4 regions of the Methylobacterium sp. 1030 genome follow, and region 4 is predicted to be linked to each of the others. Evidence: riboswitches for the same ligand, from Rfam matches in the RefSeq annotation. Region 4 holds a riboswitch; each other region holds the start of a gene.
What was found. Region 4 has a riboswitch for cobalamin ahead of ABIC30_RS16770 (CbtB domain-containing protein). Riboswitches for the same ligand answer to the same signal wherever they lie in the genome.
Positions count from the first base shown of each region.

Region 1: it holds a riboswitch for cobalamin, as region 4 does, so the genes downstream of both, ABIC30_RS06200 (TonB-dependent siderophore receptor) here and ABIC30_RS16770 (CbtB domain-containing protein) in region 4, are expected to answer to the same signal.
Region 2: it holds a riboswitch for cobalamin, as region 4 does, so the genes downstream of both, ABIC30_RS17815 (TonB-dependent receptor) here and ABIC30_RS16770 (CbtB domain-containing protein) in region 4, are expected to answer to the same signal.
Region 3: it holds a riboswitch for cobalamin, as region 4 does, so the genes downstream of both, ABIC30_RS06265 (TonB-dependent receptor plug domain-containing protein) here and ABIC30_RS16770 (CbtB domain-containing protein) in region 4, are expected to answer to the same signal.

Region 1 is NZ_JBEPKM010000003.1:349,505-353,911, forward strand. It holds partial or broken gene ABIC30_RS06190 (IS3 family transposase) at 1-346, opposite strand, end outside; one part of gene ABIC30_RS06195 (IS630 family transposase) at 464-1,074, opposite strand; one part of gene ABIC30_RS06195 (IS630 family transposase) at 1,074-1,425, opposite strand; cobalamin riboswitch at 1,664-1,858, shown strand; gene ABIC30_RS06200 (TonB-dependent siderophore receptor) at 1,972-4,098, shown strand; gene ABIC30_RS06205 (acetyltransferase domain-containing protein) at 4,098-4,407, shown strand, end outside.
Region 2 is NZ_JBEPKM010000011.1:172,991-177,397, forward strand. It holds gene ABIC30_RS17805 (RluA family pseudouridine synthase) at 1-839, opposite strand, end outside; gene ABIC30_RS17810 (NUDIX hydrolase) at 982-1,416, opposite strand; cobalamin riboswitch at 1,554-1,746, shown strand; gene ABIC30_RS17815 (TonB-dependent receptor) at 2,032-4,215, shown strand; gene ABIC30_RS17820 (PepSY domain-containing protein) at 4,209-4,407, shown strand, end outside.
Region 3 is NZ_JBEPKM010000003.1:368,160-372,566, forward strand. It holds gene nikA (nickel ABC transporter substrate-binding protein) at 1-1,507, opposite strand, end outside; cobalamin riboswitch at 1,800-2,008, shown strand; gene ABIC30_RS06265 (TonB-dependent receptor plug domain-containing protein) at 2,128-4,098, shown strand; gene ABIC30_RS06270 (ABC transporter substrate-binding protein) at 4,107-4,407, shown strand, end outside.
Region 4 is NZ_JBEPKM010000010.1:252,227-256,633, forward strand. It holds gene ABIC30_RS16760 (S10 family peptidase) at 1-164, shown strand, start outside; gene ABIC30_RS16765 (discoidin domain-containing protein) at 187-1,551, opposite strand; cobalamin riboswitch at 1,713-1,907, shown strand; gene ABIC30_RS16770 (CbtB domain-containing protein) at 1,943-2,125, shown strand; gene ABIC30_RS16775 (CbtA family protein) at 2,142-2,894, shown strand; gene ABIC30_RS16780 (DUF1636 domain-containing protein) at 2,887-3,288, shown strand; gene cobW (cobalamin biosynthesis protein CobW) at 3,285-4,319, shown strand; gene cobN (cobaltochelatase subunit CobN) at 4,366-4,407, shown strand, end outside.

The DNA of each region.
Region 1 (4,407 bases), on a different contig from region 4:
GCGCCTCCTTCAGGATCTCGACCTCGATGGTCTTGCGCCCGAGCAGACGTTCGAGGTCGCGCATGCGCCGCTCCAGCTCGCGCACGCGGCTGGTTCCAACGACTTCCTCGTCGGCGTGCACGGCCTGATGGCCGCCCTCCAGCATGCGCCGCTTCCACGAGAACAGCAGGCTGGGCCAGAGGCCGTAGCGGCGAGCGACGAACGACACGGACGAGCCGGGCTGCTGGCTCTCCTCGACGAGGCGGATCTTCTCGGTGGTGGACCAGCGCCGGCGACGCTGAACGCCGGTCATGATCTCGCCGTGCACCGGCGGGGCGGTCGGATCGGATGACATAGCCTTACCCATAGGCCAACGCCTATGCCTTCGTGAGCTATGCCGCCTGTCCGGTCAAAACGGGGTGCGGTTCAGTGGCTGCTTTCACGACGCTTCGATGGCCGTCCGCACGGCTAGAGCCGTGCCCGCTCAGGTAGCAACGGCCAAGTCGGTATCGTAACCGGCGGCAGCGATGCAGTTGCGGCATTCGTGGGCTGTGAAGCGAGCGAAGGCCTGCCGGATGGTGTGCCATAGGTCTGGGACAGTGCGGGCCGCCGCGGTTCGGAGCAGGCCCTTCAACTTGGCGAAGATCTGCTCGATTGGATTAAAATCCGGGCTGTAGGGCGGAAGGTAGAGCAAACTCGCACCGGCAGCCTCGATGGCCTCGCGCACACCCGTCACCTTGTGGGCCTGCAGGTTGTCGAGGATGACGGTATCGCCGGGCCTGAGCACGGGCACGAGCGTGTCGGTGACGTAGGTCCGGAAGCGTGCGCCGTTGGTGGCGCCGTCGAACAGGGTGGTGGCACACAGCCCATCGCTGCGCAGGGCGGCGGTGATGGTGGTGGTCTTGTAGTGTCCGTGCGGGACGGCGAGGCGACAGCGCTCACCGCGCGGGGCTCGACCGTAGCGGCGCGCCATGTTGGTGGCCGCAGCCGTCTCGTCGAGGAAGACCAGCCTGTCGGGATCGAGGGCGTCCTGGTTCTCGAACCAAGCCTCGCGAGCGGCCCTTACGTCCTCGCGCGCCTGCTCGGCAGCGTGGATCGCCCCTTTTTACGGGTGATGCCGTGCCGGGCGAAGAAGCGGGACAAGCTGCTCGTGCTGGTCTGCACGCCGCGCTCGGCCAAGGCGTCGCGCAACTCGTGCAGGAAGATCGCCGACTGCGCCTCGTAGGTCGTCAGGATCAGTTCGGCCTGCGCCTCGATCCGGTGCGAGGCATGATCGCCACCCGACGGCTTGGGCGTGAGCTGCCCATCTTGGCGGAACTGTTCCGACCAGCGACTGGCACTGGACACGCTGACACCGAACCGGGTTGCCGCCTGATGACAGGAGGCCCCCTCCGAAATGGCGGAGACGACACGCTGGCGTAGATCGACGGACAACGGTGAAGGCATCGGCATGCTCCTTCACCCCTCAACGTCTCAGAGCCCGAGCCGTCCCAACACGCTCGGGCGCAGCTCTAGGTTGGGTTGGGAGCCGAACGGCGGCTTAGGGTGGTTTCCGGCCAATCGGCTTTGAAGCATCAAACCCAAAGAGCGGTCGTTCGACCCATTGCAGGAGCTGGCCAAACGCCAAAGCCGGCGTCACGGCGGCGCTATTACGACGCTCGCGTTGACTCACGAGTTCGTGAGGCTGTAGCTGAGCAGTGACGGTTCCCCTCGGGGATCAAAAGGGAACGCGGTGAGGGTGACAGCCCGATGCCGTGGCTGCCCCCGCAACTGTAAGCGGTGAGTCCTTCACCACCATGTCACTGGGTCAAGCCCCGGGAAGACGGTGCGAGGGCGATGACCCGTGAGCCAGGAGACCTGCCGTCAGCCGTGGTCACACGCGAAACGCGTCGGGCGGGGTGTCCTGGCGGGTGTTGAAGCGCCGCCCGGTGAGGTAGGCGCCGAGGCCTCGTTCGCGGTGACGTGCCACAGCCGTCCCGAGGTCCCAGGCCCGTGTCCCGTCCCGCTCCGCAATGGTGGCTTCGCGCGTCCGTCGCGTCGCTCGCGCTCGCCCTCCAGGGGGTGACCCCAACCACCGCCCAGAGCCCACGAGCCGAGACCGCCCCGGCATCGGTCGTTCTCGACCCGCTCTCGGTCGAGGGTAGCTACACGGCCGCCCCCAAGTACCAGGTCAAGGACCTCTACAGTGGCACTAAGACGGTCACGCCGCGTCTCTCGCTGCCTCAGCACGTCGACGTCGTGCCTCAAGAGGTCCTGCGGGACACCGCCGCCACGCGCGTCGAGCGCGCCCTCGACTACGTGCCGGGCGTCGGCAAGCAGAACGATTTCGGAGCCCAGAACCTCGCGCTCTACTCAGTGCGCGGCTTCGCCACCCAGGACATCTTCTTCAACGGCTTCAACATCGCCCGCGGATACAATGGCGCGCCGGACACCCAGAACGTGCAGTCCATCGAGGTGCTTAAAGGACCTAGCGGGGCACTTTATGGGCGCAGCGATCCGGGCGGCACCATCAACATCCTCACTAAGCAGCCCGTCGCCTTGCCCTTCGTCGAGATGGGCACGCTGTTCGGAAGTTTCGGCACGGCGCGCACCACCGTCGACGCCGGCGGACCGCTGAACGAGGAGGGCACCGTCCTCTACCGGTTCAACGGCGCGCTCGCCCGGCAGGACAGCTTTCGCGATTTCGTCGACGGCGACCGCGTCCTGGTCGCGCCCGTGGTGAGTTGGTTGATCAGCCCAGATACCAAGCTCACCGTCGAGGCGCAGTACCTTCGCAACCGTCAGACCTTCGACCGCGGGACGGTCGCGGTGAACAACCGCCTGGGCCTCGTCCCGCGTTCGCGATTCTTCGGTGAGCCGGGCGACGACTCGGTGTCAGAAGCCGGGATCCTGCAGATCCGCCTGGATCACGCCTTCAATGCCGACTGGCAGCTCAGGGTTGCCGGCCACTTCAACACCGGCAGCCTGACCGGCCTGCAGACCGGCGCGACCGGCCTCCTCGACGACGGCCGCACCCTGCTGCGCGAGTTCCGCCGGCACGACTTTACCTGGGGCGTGGCCATCGGTCAGGCCGAACTCGTCGGGCACTTCGCCACCGGGCCGTTCGCGCACACCGTGCTGCTCGGCCTTGAGCACGAGCGCTACAACAGCACCGACAACCTGCTGCGCTCGACGCCGCGGCTCGACCCGTTCGCCATCGACCTGTTCAACCCGGTCTACGGCCAGCCGAAGCCGCCCATCACGCGGCGCTACAGCGCGAGCGAGAACGTCGGGAACACCGCCGTCTACGTGCAGGACCAGATCGCGCTTAGTCCGGAGTGGAAGCTGCTCCTCGGCAACCGGACCGACTTCTACAACCAGACCTTCCGCGACAAGGTCAGCAACGAGCGCACGGAGCAGGACCGGACCGGCTTTTCACCGCGTGCGGGTCTCGTCTACCAGCCGCTCTCCTTCCTCTCGTTCTACGGCAACGTGGCGGCCTCGTTCCGGCCCAATACCGGCTTCGACATCGCGACCCGCCCCTTCGCCCCCGAGACCGGCTTCGGCTACGAGGCCGGGGTCAAGCTCGACCTCTTCACGGGCTTGAGCGTGACGGGAGCGGCCTTCCACATCGAGAAGGAGAATGTCCTCACCACCGACCCGAGGGACTTCTTCTTCCAGATCGCCGCCGGGGCGGTGCGCAGCCAGGGCTTCGACTTGAGCTTCGTCGGACAGGTAACGCCGGAGTTTCGTGTGATCGGGGGCTACGCCTTCATCGACGCCGCCGTGACCCGCGACGAGGTCCTGAGGGTCGGCTCGCCGCTCCTCAACATCCCGCGCCACTCCGGCAGCCTGCTCGGCGTCTACGAGGTCCAGGCCGGCGACTGGAAGGGTTTTGGGTTCGGCGGAGGCGTCCGGGCCGTCGGCTCGCGTCTCGGGGACAGCGGCAACGAGCGGTTCCGGCTCCCGGGCTACGTGCTGACCGACGCCCTGGTCTACTACCGCTACGAGAACCTGCGCTTCGGGCTAAACGTCGATAACATCTTCGACGAGACCTACTACGAGCGCTCCTACAACGCCTTCTGGGTCGGCGTCGGCGAGCCCCGGCGGGTGATCGTCAGCATGACGGCGCGGTTCTGATGGGCGTGCATCCGGGCATTCTGGAGGCGACGGCAGAGGAATCGGCCAGGACCGGACGCATCGCCTTTATCGACGCCTTGCGCGGGCTGGTGATGGTGCTGATGCTCCTCGACCACCTGCGCGAGACCTGGTTCCTGCACGTGCCCGTCGCCGACCCGATGGATGCCAGGACCGCCATGCCGGCCCTGTATCTCGCCCGCCTCGCGGTCAGCCTGTGCGCGCCCATCTTCATCGTGCTGACGGGGGTGGCCGCGTACCTGTTCAGCACCCGGCACACCCTGGGGGAAACGCGCGCCTATCTCGTGAAGC
Region 2 (4,407 bases), on a different contig from region 4:
TTGTCCAGCCGGTGGACGAGGCGCGGCTTCTGGCCGTCCGGACCCGTGAGGGCGGCGAGCAGGCCGTCCACGTGCCGGACCGTCCCCGAACCGCCCTGGACCGCGAGGCCGAAGGGCTTGTTGAGGATCATCATGTCGGCATCCTCGTAGAGGATCAGCGACCGGATGAAGGCGGCGTCGTCCTGCTCGCGGGCGGCGCTGCGCGGCCGCTCGGTGGGCTGGTCGAGGCGCAGCGGCGGCACGCGCACGCTCATGCCCGGCTCCAGCCGGTCGTTCGGCTTGGCGCGCTTGCCGTCGACCCGCAACTCGCCCTTGCGGACGATGGTCTGCACGCGGGTGAAGGGCAGGAGCGGGAAGCGGGCGGTGAGGAAGCGGTCGATCCGCATCCCGGCCTCGTCCGGCTCGACGGTCAGGGTCTGCACGCCGGAGGCGAGGGTCGCGGAGGCGGCGGCGCGCTGCTCGCGCCGGGTCGGACCGGGCGCGGGGGCAGAGGCGGTGGCGAGGGCCGGGGAGGGGGCCGCCGAGCGCTTGGCCGGCGGCCGGCCGCCGGGCTTGCCCGCCGCGGCGTCGCGCGGTGCGGCGGCGTCGCGGCGCGGCTTCGGCGGCCGGGCCGGCGCCGGGGCCGCAGCGGCCTGCGCGCCCCAGGGATCGCGGGTGCCGGCATCCTCGCCGCGGTTGCGGGCCGCGCGCTCGGCGGCGTCGCGGGCGCTGGTGCGCGGGCCCGTGCGGGCGCGGCCGTCGGCCTGGGCCTTGCCGCCCCTGAACTTGCTGGCGCTGGACTTGCCGGCCTGAGGCTTGCGCCCCGTCGGCCCGCCGCTTCTGGGAGGTCGTATCGTCATGCTTCCGCCGGCACCCGTCTCCGCGTCGGACGGAGCGTCCGGGCGCATGGGCCGCGGCGTCGCGGACGTCCGGACCGATGGGATTGCCCGGCTGTAGCATCGCCCGCGCCGAGCGGCAAAGGCGGTGGGCCGGCCCGGTCCGTCAGAGCTCCGCGCGCCACGCGTCGCGGAGGCGGGCCTTCAGGCCGGCGGGGAAGAGGTCGGGACCGCCCGGCACGTCGAGCCCGTCCAGATCGCACCACCGCGCCACGCAGGCGGTGCCGGAATCCTCGTGGAAGACGAAGCGCTCCTGCCCGTCGAACCGCCCCGGCGGCAGGGCGACGGGGAACAGGAACAGCACCTCGTGCCCGACCTGCCCCTCGTGCGTGAAGATGTTCTCCATGACGCGGGGGCCGCCGAGCACCGAGACGGTGACGCCGAGCTCCTCCCGGAACTCCCGGATCAGGGCGTCCTCGACCCGCTCGCCGAACGCGACGCTGCCGCCGAGCGGCCGGACGCCTTTCAGCCGCCCGTCATCCGCGCGGACCTCGGCCACGAGCAGGCTGTTGCCGCGCCGGGGCAGACCCAGTGCCTTCACGCGAATCTCCGCAGGGGGCCGCCAGACCGTCATCCCGCAGGGGCTAGCCCGTCGTCGGCGAGGCCGCAACGGACCGGCGCACAGCGCGCCGATCCACGGCAACAACCGGACACACGGTTGACGCCCGCCCCCGCTACGGCCAAGCTGTGTTCGACGGTTCCCCTCGGGGATCAAAAGGGAACGCGGTGAGGGGTTCGCCCCGAAGCCGCGGCTGCCCCCGCAACTGTAAGCGGCGAGCCCTTCACCACCACGTCACTGGGTCACCCCGGGAAGACGGTGCGAGGGCGGCGACCCGCGAGCCAGGAGACCTGCCGTCAGCCGTGGTCACACGCGAAACGCGCCGGGCGGGGTGTCCTGGCGGGTGTCGAGGCGCCGCCAGTCCCGAGGGGAGGCGGCCGCCGAGGCCTCGTTCGCGGTGACGTGCCACAGCAAGCGCGCCCGCGACGCCGTTCCCCATGCCCGTCTCCGCCGTCCCGAACCCCTCGAGCCCTGTCGCAGGACGCCGTCGCGCGCCCGCACGGGCAGAGGCTACCGGACAGCGAGCGCATTGTAATGTTATTACAATGCTTGTAGGACGCGGGGGCCGGCGCGCGCCGCGCACGGACCGCTTTCCCCATGTCTCCATCGACCCATCGCTCCTGCCTCGGCGGGCGGGCCCCGCTCTGCGGCGTTCTCCTCGCGCTCCTCGCCAGTCCGGCCGCCGCACAGGAGGTGGTCACGCTGGATGAGCTGTCGGTCGCGGGCGCGGGCGGCGACCCGAGCCGCCTCCCGCCGAACGGGCTCAACCTGCGCACGCCTGACCGGACCGCGAGCCGCCTCGGCCTGACGCCGCTGGAGACGCCGGCCAGCCTCGACATCGTGTCGGGCGAGACCGCGCGGCTGCGCGGCCAGGACACGATCGCCGAGGCCGTGACCCAGGACGCGACCGGCATCACCACCATCGCGGCGCCCGGCAACGGCAACGGCGCGTTCACGTCCCGCGGCTTCGCCGGCCCGAACTCGATCCAGCAGCTCTACGACGGCACGCGCTTCTACGTCGGCGCCAACACCGTGACCTTCCCGTTCGACACGTGGAACGTCGAGCGGATCGAGGTGCTGCGCGGGCCGTCCTCGGTGCTCTACGGCGACGGCGCCATCGGCGGCGTCATCAACGTGGTGCCCAAGAAGCCGGTCTTCGTGCCGATCAACGCCGCCCGCGCGGTGATCGGCACCGACGGGGTCGCGCGGCTCGCCCTCGATTCCGGCGGCCCGCTGGGCCAGGCTGAGTACGGCGACACCTTCGCGTACCGCCTCAACGTCAGCGGCAACCGCGCCGACGGCTGGATGCGGCCGGAGGGCGATTTCCGCAACCTCGCGGTCTCCGCCGCCCTGCTGTTCCGGCCGAGCGCCGACCTCGCCTTCACCCTGAGCCACGATCTCGGCTACCAGGAGCCCGCCCGCTACTGGGGCACGCCGCTGGTCGAGGGACGGATCCCGGATCTCATCCGGTTCAACAACTACAACGTCCGCGACGCGAAGATCACGTGGGCCGACAACTGGACCCAGCTCAAGACCGAGTGGTCCCCCTCGGCCGACATCACGATCCGCAACACCGCCTACCGGCTGACCAGCCGGCGCCACTGGCTCGACGTCGAGCAGTACAGCTACAACCGCGGCACCGGGCTCGTGGACCGGGGCGACTACCTGGAGATCTACCACAGCCAGGAGCAGGTCGGAGACCGCCTCGACGCGACGTTCCGGGGCAGCCTGTTCGGGCTGCCGAACCAGTTCGTGGCCGGCTTCGACGTGAACCACATCGACTTCCGCCACACCAACAACTTCTACTTCGACCAGACCACGAGCGTGCCGCTCACCGGCTACGATCCGGGCCTGTTCCCGCAGAACGGCCGGGCGCGCCCGGCCTACGCGACGCAGACGAGCCAGGCCTCGGTCTTCGCCGAGGACCGGGTGATCCTGTCGGACAAGCTCTCGTTCCTCACCGGCGTGCGCCTCGACGTGCCGACGCTGAACCGCGAGGACCTGCAGACGGGATCGCGGTTCGAGAAGACCTATCGGGCGCTCGGCTACCGGTTCGGCCTCGTCTACAACCCGACGCCGGACAGCGCGCTCTACGCCCAGTACAGCTTCGCCACCGACCCGGTGAACAGCCTGATCACGCTGTCGCAGTCGCTGGCCGGCTTCAAGCTCGCGACCGGCGATCAGGTCGAGATCGGCGCCAAGGGTCTGGCCTTCGACGGCGCCCTCGAATGGACCGTCGCGGGCTACCGGATCGTCAAGGACAACCTGATCTCGGCGATCCCCGGCCAGCCGACGCTGTCCACGCAGGTGGGGAGCCAGTCCTCGCAGGGCTTCGAGCTGGCGCTCGGCTGGCGCTTCGCGCCGGGCTGGCGGCTCGACGGCAACCTCGCGCTCCTCCACGCGCAGTACGACCGGTTCGACCAGACGGTGAACGGCGCCACCGTCTCGTATGCCGGCAACCAGCCGATCGACGTGCCCGAGCGCGTGGCCAACCTCTGGCTGACCTGGGACGTCACCCGCGACTGGACCGCGCGGGTCGGACTGCAGAACGTCGGGCAGGTCTACAGCGACTTCGGCAACACGGCGCGGCGCCCCGCCTACAACCTCGTCAACGCGGTCCTGGACCATCAGGTGACGGCGGACTCGCGCCTGTCCGTGCGGGTCTACAACCTGTTCGACAAGGTCTACGCGATCTCGGGCAACGCCGTGAACGGGGTCGGCACCAACTGGCTGCTCGGGCGCCCGCGCTCGGTCGAGGTCGCCTACACGGTGACGTGGTGAGCCTGCCGCACCGGCTCGGCAAGGCGGGACGGCGCTGGCTGCTCCTGTTCCACCGCTGGGCCGGGATCGCCGCGGGGCTGTTCTTCGCGCTGTGGATCGGCTCCGGGCTGGTGATGCTCTACGTGCCGTTCCCGGCGCTCACCGAGGCCGAGCGGCTGTCGGGGCTCGCCCCGATCGCCTGGGATCAGGTCG
Region 3 (4,407 bases), on a different contig from region 4:
CGATGGTCGGGCGATGGACCTCAATGGCCACGGAGTGAGAGATCGGCAGGTAGATCGCGGCCTCGTGGAGGGTAGTCAGCAGCTTGGCATAAAGCCGTCGGCGCTCAGTCTCGTCCGTCGAGGCGAGGACTTCCGCGATGGCCGCGTCGATGCCGGGCTTCTCCGGCAGCCCGACCTGCGCCTGATAGTCCGCGTGCGACGGGGTGCGCATCGAACTGATGAAGGAGGCGGGATCGTAGGGCGGCCCCCAGGTCTCGCCGAAGATGAGGCCGAAGCGGCCGTCCTTCTGGCGGGCCAGGATCGAACTCTCCTCCTCGCCGATCAGCCGGCTATCGATGCCCACGCGCCCAAGGTCGGCCTGGAGAACCTCGGCAATCGCCCGCTGCTGAGCGTTTGTACCGACGAAATCAACCTCGACGGCAAGGCGGCGTCCGTCCTTCGCACGCACGCCGTCACGCCCAAGCGTCCAGCCGGCTGCATCGAGCATGCGGGAGGCCGCGGCCCGGTCGAAGCCGTAGGGCTTCAGCCCGACGTCGGCGTACGGCACGCGCGGCGCAAACAGGAAGTCCGCGCGCGGCTCGATCCCATCGAGTACCGTCCGGACCAGCGTGTCCTTGTCGACGGCGTGGTTGATGGCGAGGCGGACCGCCCGATCATCTGTCGGGAAGCGCGCGGAGTTCATCGCGAGCACCCGGGTCGCCAGCGGCGGCGAGACCGCTGAGGCGAAGTTCGGGGCCATGTCTCGAAGTCGGACGAAGGCTTCCGAAGGAATCTGTCCGCCCGCGCCGTAGACGAGGTCGATCTCCCCCGTCTGCAGGGCGATGACGCGGGTGTTAGGATCGGGGATGACCTTGACGACGAGCCGGTCGAAGATGGGTCTCGGGCCCCAGTAACCCGGGTTGCTCTCGAACGTGTCGGAGACGCCGAGCTGGGTGTCGACGAGCCGCCACGGCCCTGTGCCGACCGGCGCCCTGATGTTGACGGCCGTCGTACCGCCGGGGCCCATGGCCTTCGGAGACAGGAACCGGAAGGGCCGCGGCAGGGAAAGTTCGAGCAGTGTCGGGTAGTGCGGCGCCTTCAGGACGAGGCGGAACGCCAGAGGCCCAACAACTTCTGTGCGTTCGATCTGCTGGACGAGATCGAGCCACGCGTGCCGCGGGCGGTTGGCCAGGATCGCGTCGAAGTTCGCCTTGACCGCGGCCGCGTCGAAGGGAACCCCGTCGCTGAAGGTGACGCCGGGGCGCAAGACGAAATCGTAGGTCCGCCCGTCCTCAGAGATGTTCCACGAGGTCGCGAGCCAGGGCTCGACCGATCCATCATCGCGGTACTTTACCAGAGGCTCGTAGAGGCTCGCCTGCGCGAACATCTGGTTGGGCGCGTAGAGGTGCGGGTTCAGCGGTCCGACGTTCGAGGGCCACGAGTAGGTGAGTTGCCCGGCGGCTGTCTGGGGCGGTCCGAGGAAGCTCGCCGCCAACGCGGCGACGGCGAGGGTCGCCGACTTGGTCATGTATGGGTCGCGGTATGAGGATCGTTGCCGAACGTCATACACTGCCCAAGCTTGACCGTGAACCATTTCCTACAGGGTGTTCACCGCGACCGAGGATTGGACACCCTTCGCAGAGGTGTTCAGCACGCCCCACCTCAATCCTGTGATAGCCCGGCGGACGTTCGTCGCTTGGCGAGGGTGTGAATTCAAAACGGATCGGCGGAAATCCACCCTGCTCAGACATCGATTGACGCCTCAAAAGCCACACATCTGAACAATGTGCTTCCGTGCGTTGACGGATAGATGCACCGCAGCTTAGCTTGAGCGTGACGGTTCCCCTCGGGGATCAAAAGGGAACGCGGTGAGGTCACGCCCGTGAGGGCTCGACCGATGCCGCGGCTGCCCCCGCAACTGTAAGCGGCGAGTCCTTCATCACCACGTCACTGGGCGGCCTCGCCCGGGAAGACGATGAGAGGGCGACGACCCGCGAGCCAGGAGACCTGCCGTCAGCCGTGGTCACACGCGGAGCTTGCCGGGCGGGGTGTCCTGGGAGGTGTCGCGGCGTCGTGGTTCCTTGGAGGACGCGACCGCCGAGGCCTCGTTCGCGGTGACGTGCCACAGCCGTCCCCCGAGGCCGTCCCGTGTCCAGTCCCGTTTCCTCCGCGCTCCGGCGCACGCTGGCGTTGTCCTGCGCCGCATCCGCGCTGCTCGTCTCCATTCCCGCCCGCTCGCAGCAGGTCGCCGCGCCCTTCGCCGATGCTCAGGGAGGCGCGCAGGCCGCGGTCTCGCTGTCCGAGATCTCCGTGTCGGCCACCGGCGTGCCGACGCCGATTGCCAACACAGGATCGAGTGTCACCGTGCTCACCGACCGCCTGCTTCAGGAGCAGCAGCGCCGGACGGTGCCGGATGCTCTGCAGCAGGTGCCGGGCCTCAACGTCGTGCAGACCGGCGGCGCCGGCGGCCAGACCTCGGTCTTCATCCGCGGCACCAACTCGAACCACGTGAAGGTTCAGATTGACGGCATCGACGTCAACGACCCCTCGACCCCGAACCGCGCCTTCGACTTCAGCCAGTTGCAGACCTACGACCTCTCGCGGATCGAAGTGCTGCGCGGGCCCCAGAGCGGCCTCTACGGGGCCGACGCCATCGGCGGCGTCATCTCCGTCGTGACCAAGCGTGGCGAAGGGCCAACTCGGGCAATGGCGACGGTCGAAGGCGGCTCGTTCGGCACCTTCAACCAGTTCGGCAACGTCTCCGGCTCGGAGGGGATCTTCGACTACTCGGTGTCGGTCGGCCACATCCGGCAATCCGCCGTGCAGGTCACCCCGTTCGAGCTGCTGCCCCGCGGCGTACCGCTGCGGACCGCCTTCACCGACATCAAGACGGTCTCGACCAAGCTCGGGGCGCAACTCACCGACGAGTTCCGCCTCAACTACGTCCTGCGCTTCTCCGACAGCGCCTACCTCGACCAGGCCGACGGCGGCTTCCCGTACGTGCCGCTGCCGTACCGGAACCTCAACGACCAGCAGCAACTGATCATGAGGGGCGAGGCCGAGTGGACGCCGGTGCCGGGCTTCCACAACGTCTTCGGGGCGAACTACTCGAAGTTCGACCGGCTATTCGCCGGCCCGCTCGACCCGCTCGCGCCGCCGACACCCACCACCTACCTCGGCGAGCGGACCCGGTTCGATTACCGCGGCGACTGGCAGGTCTCACCCGGCAACCTCGTCCTGTTTGGGGCACAGCGCGAGGACGAGCGCTTCGAGACGACCGGCATCGACCGGTCCAACGGCAACTCCGCCGGCTTCGCCGAGCTTCAGACGACACCCTTCGCGGGCGCCGCGCTGGTCGCCAACATCCGCCACGACTCGAACGACCAGTTCGGCGGCGCGACCACCTTTCGGGTGGCGCCGAGCTACATCGTGCCCGCCACCGACACCCGCCTGAAGGGCAGCGTCGGGACCGGCTTCAAACCGCCGACCCTGAGCCAGCTCTACCAGGACTATCCGGGCTTCCGCTTCTTCGGGAACCCGAACCTACGGCCGGAGGAAAGCTTCGGGTTCGACGGCGGCTTCGAGCAGCCGCTGTTCGACGGGTTCATGACCGTGGGCGCGACCTACTATCAGACCGACTTCAAGAACCTGATCCAGACGGCCTACTACCCGACCTTCTCCACCAACGTGAACGTCGGTCAGGCGACTGCCTACGGCACCGAGAGCTTCGTCGCCCTGCGCTTCAACGAGTTCTGGAGCGGGCGGCTCGACTGGACCACCACGGTGACGAAGGACGAGATCGCCCACCAGGAGCTGCTGCGTCGGCCTCGCAACAAGGTCAGCGCCACCGCGATCTGGAACCTGATGCCGGGCCTGACCATAACCGGCACGCTCATCGTGCTGGGGTCGTTCGTGGACGGCAACCGGGACTTCTCCGTGCCTCGCCTGAAGGCCCCCGGCTTCACGCTAGTGAACCTGTCGGTCAACTACGCCTGGAGCGAGACCCTGACGGTATTCGGGCGGATCGATAACCTGTTCGACAAGCGCTACCAGAACCCGACTGGCTTCCAGGGCCCGGGGCTCGCTGTCTACGGCGGCGTCCGCGTGACGTCGTTCTGAGGTCGCCGATGCCGTCGCGCCTCGTAATCACCTTCGCGGCCATGATGTCCGCCGTACCCATCGGCGCGGCGGCGGCACCCGTGCGGGTGGTCTCGATGAACCTGTGCGCCGACGAGCTCGTCCTGCGGCTGGCCGACCGCGACCAGGTGCTGGCGGTCACCTACCTCGCACGCGACTCGCGCGGGTCGACGGTCGCGACCGAGGCGGTCGGGCTGCCGGTGACGCGGGGGCTCACCGAGGAGGTCGTGGCCTTGAAGCCCGATCTCGTCATCGCCGGTGCCTTCACCACCCGCACGACGGTGGGCATGC
Region 4 (4,407 bases):
TCGCGGTCTATCCGGGCGGGCACATGTTCTACACGCGACCGGACTCGCGCGCCGCCTTCCGGACGGACGTGGAGCGGATGTACACGGACGCCCTGAAGGTGCGCGACGCCGGCTCGAACCGTCCGGCCGGAGCCCCCGCCGAGCATCTCCGGACGGCGCCGTAGCGCCTCCGGCCCGCCAAGCCGGTCACGCGTCGTCGAAGGCGAGGGCCTCGGCCGGGTAATCCACCATCGTCCGGCGCTGCGCGTCGGTGTTCTGCCACTCGCCGACCTTCATGTAGCGGCCCTCGAGATCGCGGACCTCGACCACCTTCCCGATTGTGGGGATCGACTGGAAGCCCTGCGGCCAGTTCGACGCGAAGTAGAAGACCTGCTCGACGTGGTCCGAGAGGTGGCAGATCCCCGGCCCGAACGTCCCCAGCCCGAAGACGAGGTAGCGGCCGTTCACCAGCGCCGCGACGTCGGAGATCAGCGACTCGCTCTGGATCTCCACCGGCAATCCGCGCCGCTCCGCGTACGCCTCCACCTCGGCGATGACCGGGTTCAGCCTGTTCTCGAAGACGAGCTTGACCGAGCGGATCCGGCCCTCGGCCAGGAGCCGGTCGATGACCATCCGGTAGAACGCGAAGGGCGGCTGCGGGTAGTGCGGATCGACCCAGGTGCTGAAGATGTCGCCCGACCGGATGTGGATCAGGAGCTGGTCGTCGGGCTTCACCGGGAAGTTCTTCGGCAGACCGTTGAACAGCGGCCGGATCACGCTCTGCACGATCGCGCGCGAATCCGCCGGTCCCCGCAGCGCGGTCACGCGCTCGAACTGCGTCGGGTCGAAATACAGGCCCGACAAAAAGTAGCCGTCCGCCGGCAGCGGCTCGTCCGGCGGGATGAAGGTGATGCCGTCGCAGGTCAGCCGCTCGGTCAGGAAGATCACCTTGCTGCGGTCGACCTTGGGCACCTTGATGTATTTCAGGTTGAGCGACTTCGCGATGGTCACCGCGATGATGTACTGGACGAGGCAGTTGCCGAAGGCGCCGTTCTCGAACAGCGACAGGCCGACCAGGGCATGGCTGGCGCGGTCGGGCGCCGACTGGAGCGCGTAGGTGACGTAGACGTTGGCGCCGGGCTTCTCGTTCAGGAGCGTCACGTCGAGGCCGAGCATCGCCCGCAGCGCGATCAGGTCGACCGCGGCCTCGTCGGCGCGGATGCCGATGCCGGCGATCCGGGCCGGTTCGGGCGCGGCGATCCGGACCGCGCGCGCCCAGGCCCGCTCGTCGGGGACGATCGCGGCGACGAGGGCGTCCGGGGTCGCGGTCCAGACGGCGAGGTCCGGCTCGGCCCACGTCACGCCGTCCTGCGAGACCGCCACCGCGACGTCGCCGGGCTCCGCGGGAACCGCCCCCTCCCCCGGCCGCAGGGCGACGGAATGGATCGGGAAGCGGCCGCCGAGGTCGACCTCGAGCCACGTCGTTCCCGTGCCCACATCGGAGACGATCCGCGGCTCACGGCCTGCCGCGAGATCGACGAGAACCGGGGTCGGATCGTCTGTCGGGGCCATCGGGTCTCCGGGAGTTCAGCGCCCGCGCCGGGGCCGGGCGGGTATCGGGTGCGGCGGTGCCCGCTCCGGGGCGCGGCCGTCAAGCCCGCCCCGATCGCGGGGCGGGCGCGGGAAACGGCCGCGATCCGGCGCCGCTCCGTTGTGTCCCGGCGGTCATGCGTCTACAACGGCCGGGCGACGGTGCCCCGGAGACGGGGTGAAAAGGGAATGCGGTGAGGGGTTTGAAGCCCCGATTCCGCGGCTGCCCCCGCAACTGTGAGCGGCGAGCGCCCGCCAAGCGCCACCGGAGCGATCCGGGAAGGCGGTGGGCGCGCCGAGCCGCGAGCCAGGAGACCTGCCGTCGCGACAGGATCCCGCAATGCCGCCGGTGGGGCGGCTGGAGACGCTTCTGATGACGACGCAAACCCTCGCCCCCATCGCCGCCGGCACCCGCGCGTCGGAGCGCCCGATCGCCGTCGCACTCGCGGCCGTGCTGGGCCTCGGCCTGCTGTTCATGGCGGGCTTCTCGCCGGCGATCGCGCTCCACAACGCGGCGCACGATTTCCGGCACACCCAGAACTTCCCCTGCCACTGACGTCCCCGGACCAGGGATGATCATCCGGCTCCTGTCGGCGGCCCTCGCCGCCGGCTTCTTCGCGGCTGCCATCGTGACGGGCCTCGAACTCACGCTGACCTCGCCGCTGATCGTCGCGGCCGAGCGCTACGAGCAGCAGGAGGCGCCGAACCGGGCTGCCAAGGCGCTCCCGATCAAGGCGTTCCCGATCGTGCTCGCCCATGCCGGGCACGACCACGCCGCGCCCGACGCCGCGCCGGAATGGCAGCCCGCGCCCGGCCTGCCGCGGATGGCCTTCACCGGGCTCGCGACCCTCGTGGGCGGCGTCGGCTACGCGCTGCTGCTCGGCGCGGTGATGCTCGCCTGCAGCCGCGAACCCACGCCGCAGGTCGGCCTCGCCTTCGCGGTGGCCGCCTTCGCCAGCGTCGCGCTCGCGCCGGGTCTCGGCCTGCCGCCGGAACTGCCCGGCAGCGCGGCGGCCCCGCTCGCGACGCGGCAGGCGTGGTGGGTGATGACCGCCGCGGCGACCGGGATGGGGCTCTACCTGATCACGATACGCCGCGCGCTGATCACGATCCTCGGGGGGCTCGTCCTGATCATCGCGCCGCACGTCGTCGGTGCCCCGCAGGCGCCCGAGGCCGCGTCCGAACTTCCGGCCGCGCTCGCCGCGCAATTCGCCGCGCGGTCGCTCGCCATCAGCTTCGTGTTCTGGATCCTGATCGGGCTGGGGCTCGGCTGGGCGTGGCAGGCCTTCGCCCGCGGCGCGGATCGGGGAGCGGCCCGTGCCTGAGACCGTTCTCTACGTCTGCACCACCTGCCGCCGGCCGGACGACGACCCCGACGGGCCCCGCGCCGGGGCCCGCCTGCTGGAGGCGCTTCGAGCGCGGAGCGGCCCCACGCCGGACCTGCGGGTCGAGGCGGTGGAGTGCCTTTCGGTCTGCAAGCGGCCCTGCACCGTGGCGGTCGCCGCGGCCGACCGCTGGACCTACGTCTACGGCGACATGGATCCGGCCGCCTCGGCCGAGATCATCCTCGGCGGGCTCGCGGCCTACGCGGCGACCCCGGACGGCATCGTGCCCTGGCGCGAGCGTCCGGAGGCGTTCCGCAAGGGCGTGATCGCCCGCATTCCCCCTTTCCCAGAACCCCGCCCGGTCCCCGCCGGCACCCTGGAGCCCGCGGAATGACCCTCGTGAACAAGATCCCCTGCACCATCGTCACCGGATTCCTCGGGGCCGGCAAGACGACCCTCGTCCGCCACGTGGTCGAGAACGCCAAGGGGCGCCGCCTCGCGATCCTGGTGAACGAGTTCGGTGATATCGGCTTCGACAAGTCCTTCCTGGCCGCCTGCGGCGTCGAGGGCTGCACCGAGGACGCCATCGTCGAGCTGCCGAACGGCTGCATCTGCTGCACGGTCGCGGACGATTTCGTGCCGGCGCTGGAGACCCTTCTCGGCCGCGCCGAGCCGCCGGAGCACATCCTGATCGAGACCTCCGGCCTCGCCCTGCCGAAGCCGCTGGTCCAGGCGTTCCAGTGGCCGGCGATCCGCTCGCGGGTGACCGTCGACGGAGTGGTCGCGGTGGTCGACGGCCCGGCGGTGGCCTCGGGCGCCTTCGCGGAGGATCCGGAGGCCCTCGCGGCCCAGCGCGCCGCCGACCAGTCGGTCGACCACGACAACCCCCTGGAGGAGGTGTTCGAGGACCAGCTCCTCTGCGCCGACCTCGTGGTCGTCAACAAGGCCGACCTGATCGACGCCGCGACGCGGGCGCGGGTCCGCGCCGAGGTCGAGGGGCACCTGCCCCGCGCCGTGAAGGTGGTCGAGACCGAGAACGGCGCCATCGACCCGCGGGTGCTGCTCGGTCTCGGCGCGGCCGCCGAGGACGACCTCGACGCCCGCCCCTCGCATCACGGCGAGGGCGAGGACCACGACCACGACGATTTCGAGACCGTCGCGCTTCCGGTGCGCCCGGCGGTGACCGCGGGGGATCTCGCGGCCCGGGTCGAGGCGGCGGCCGAGGCCGCCGGCGTCCTGCGCATCAAGGGCTTCGCCGAGGTCGCGGGCAAGCCGATGCGCCTCGTGGTGCAGGGTGTCGGCCGACGCGTGACCCATCATTTCGACCGCCCCTGGCGGGCCGGGGAAGCCCGCGACGGGACGCTGGTGGTGATCGGCCTCAAGGGCTTCGACAAGGACGCCGTCGCGGCGGCCCTCGCGGGATGAGGCCGGTCGCGCACGCCCGCCCGGACTCGCTCTAGGGGTCGCCGCGGTGCACCTCGTGCGCATCGATTCCGTCTCCCTCGACGAGGGC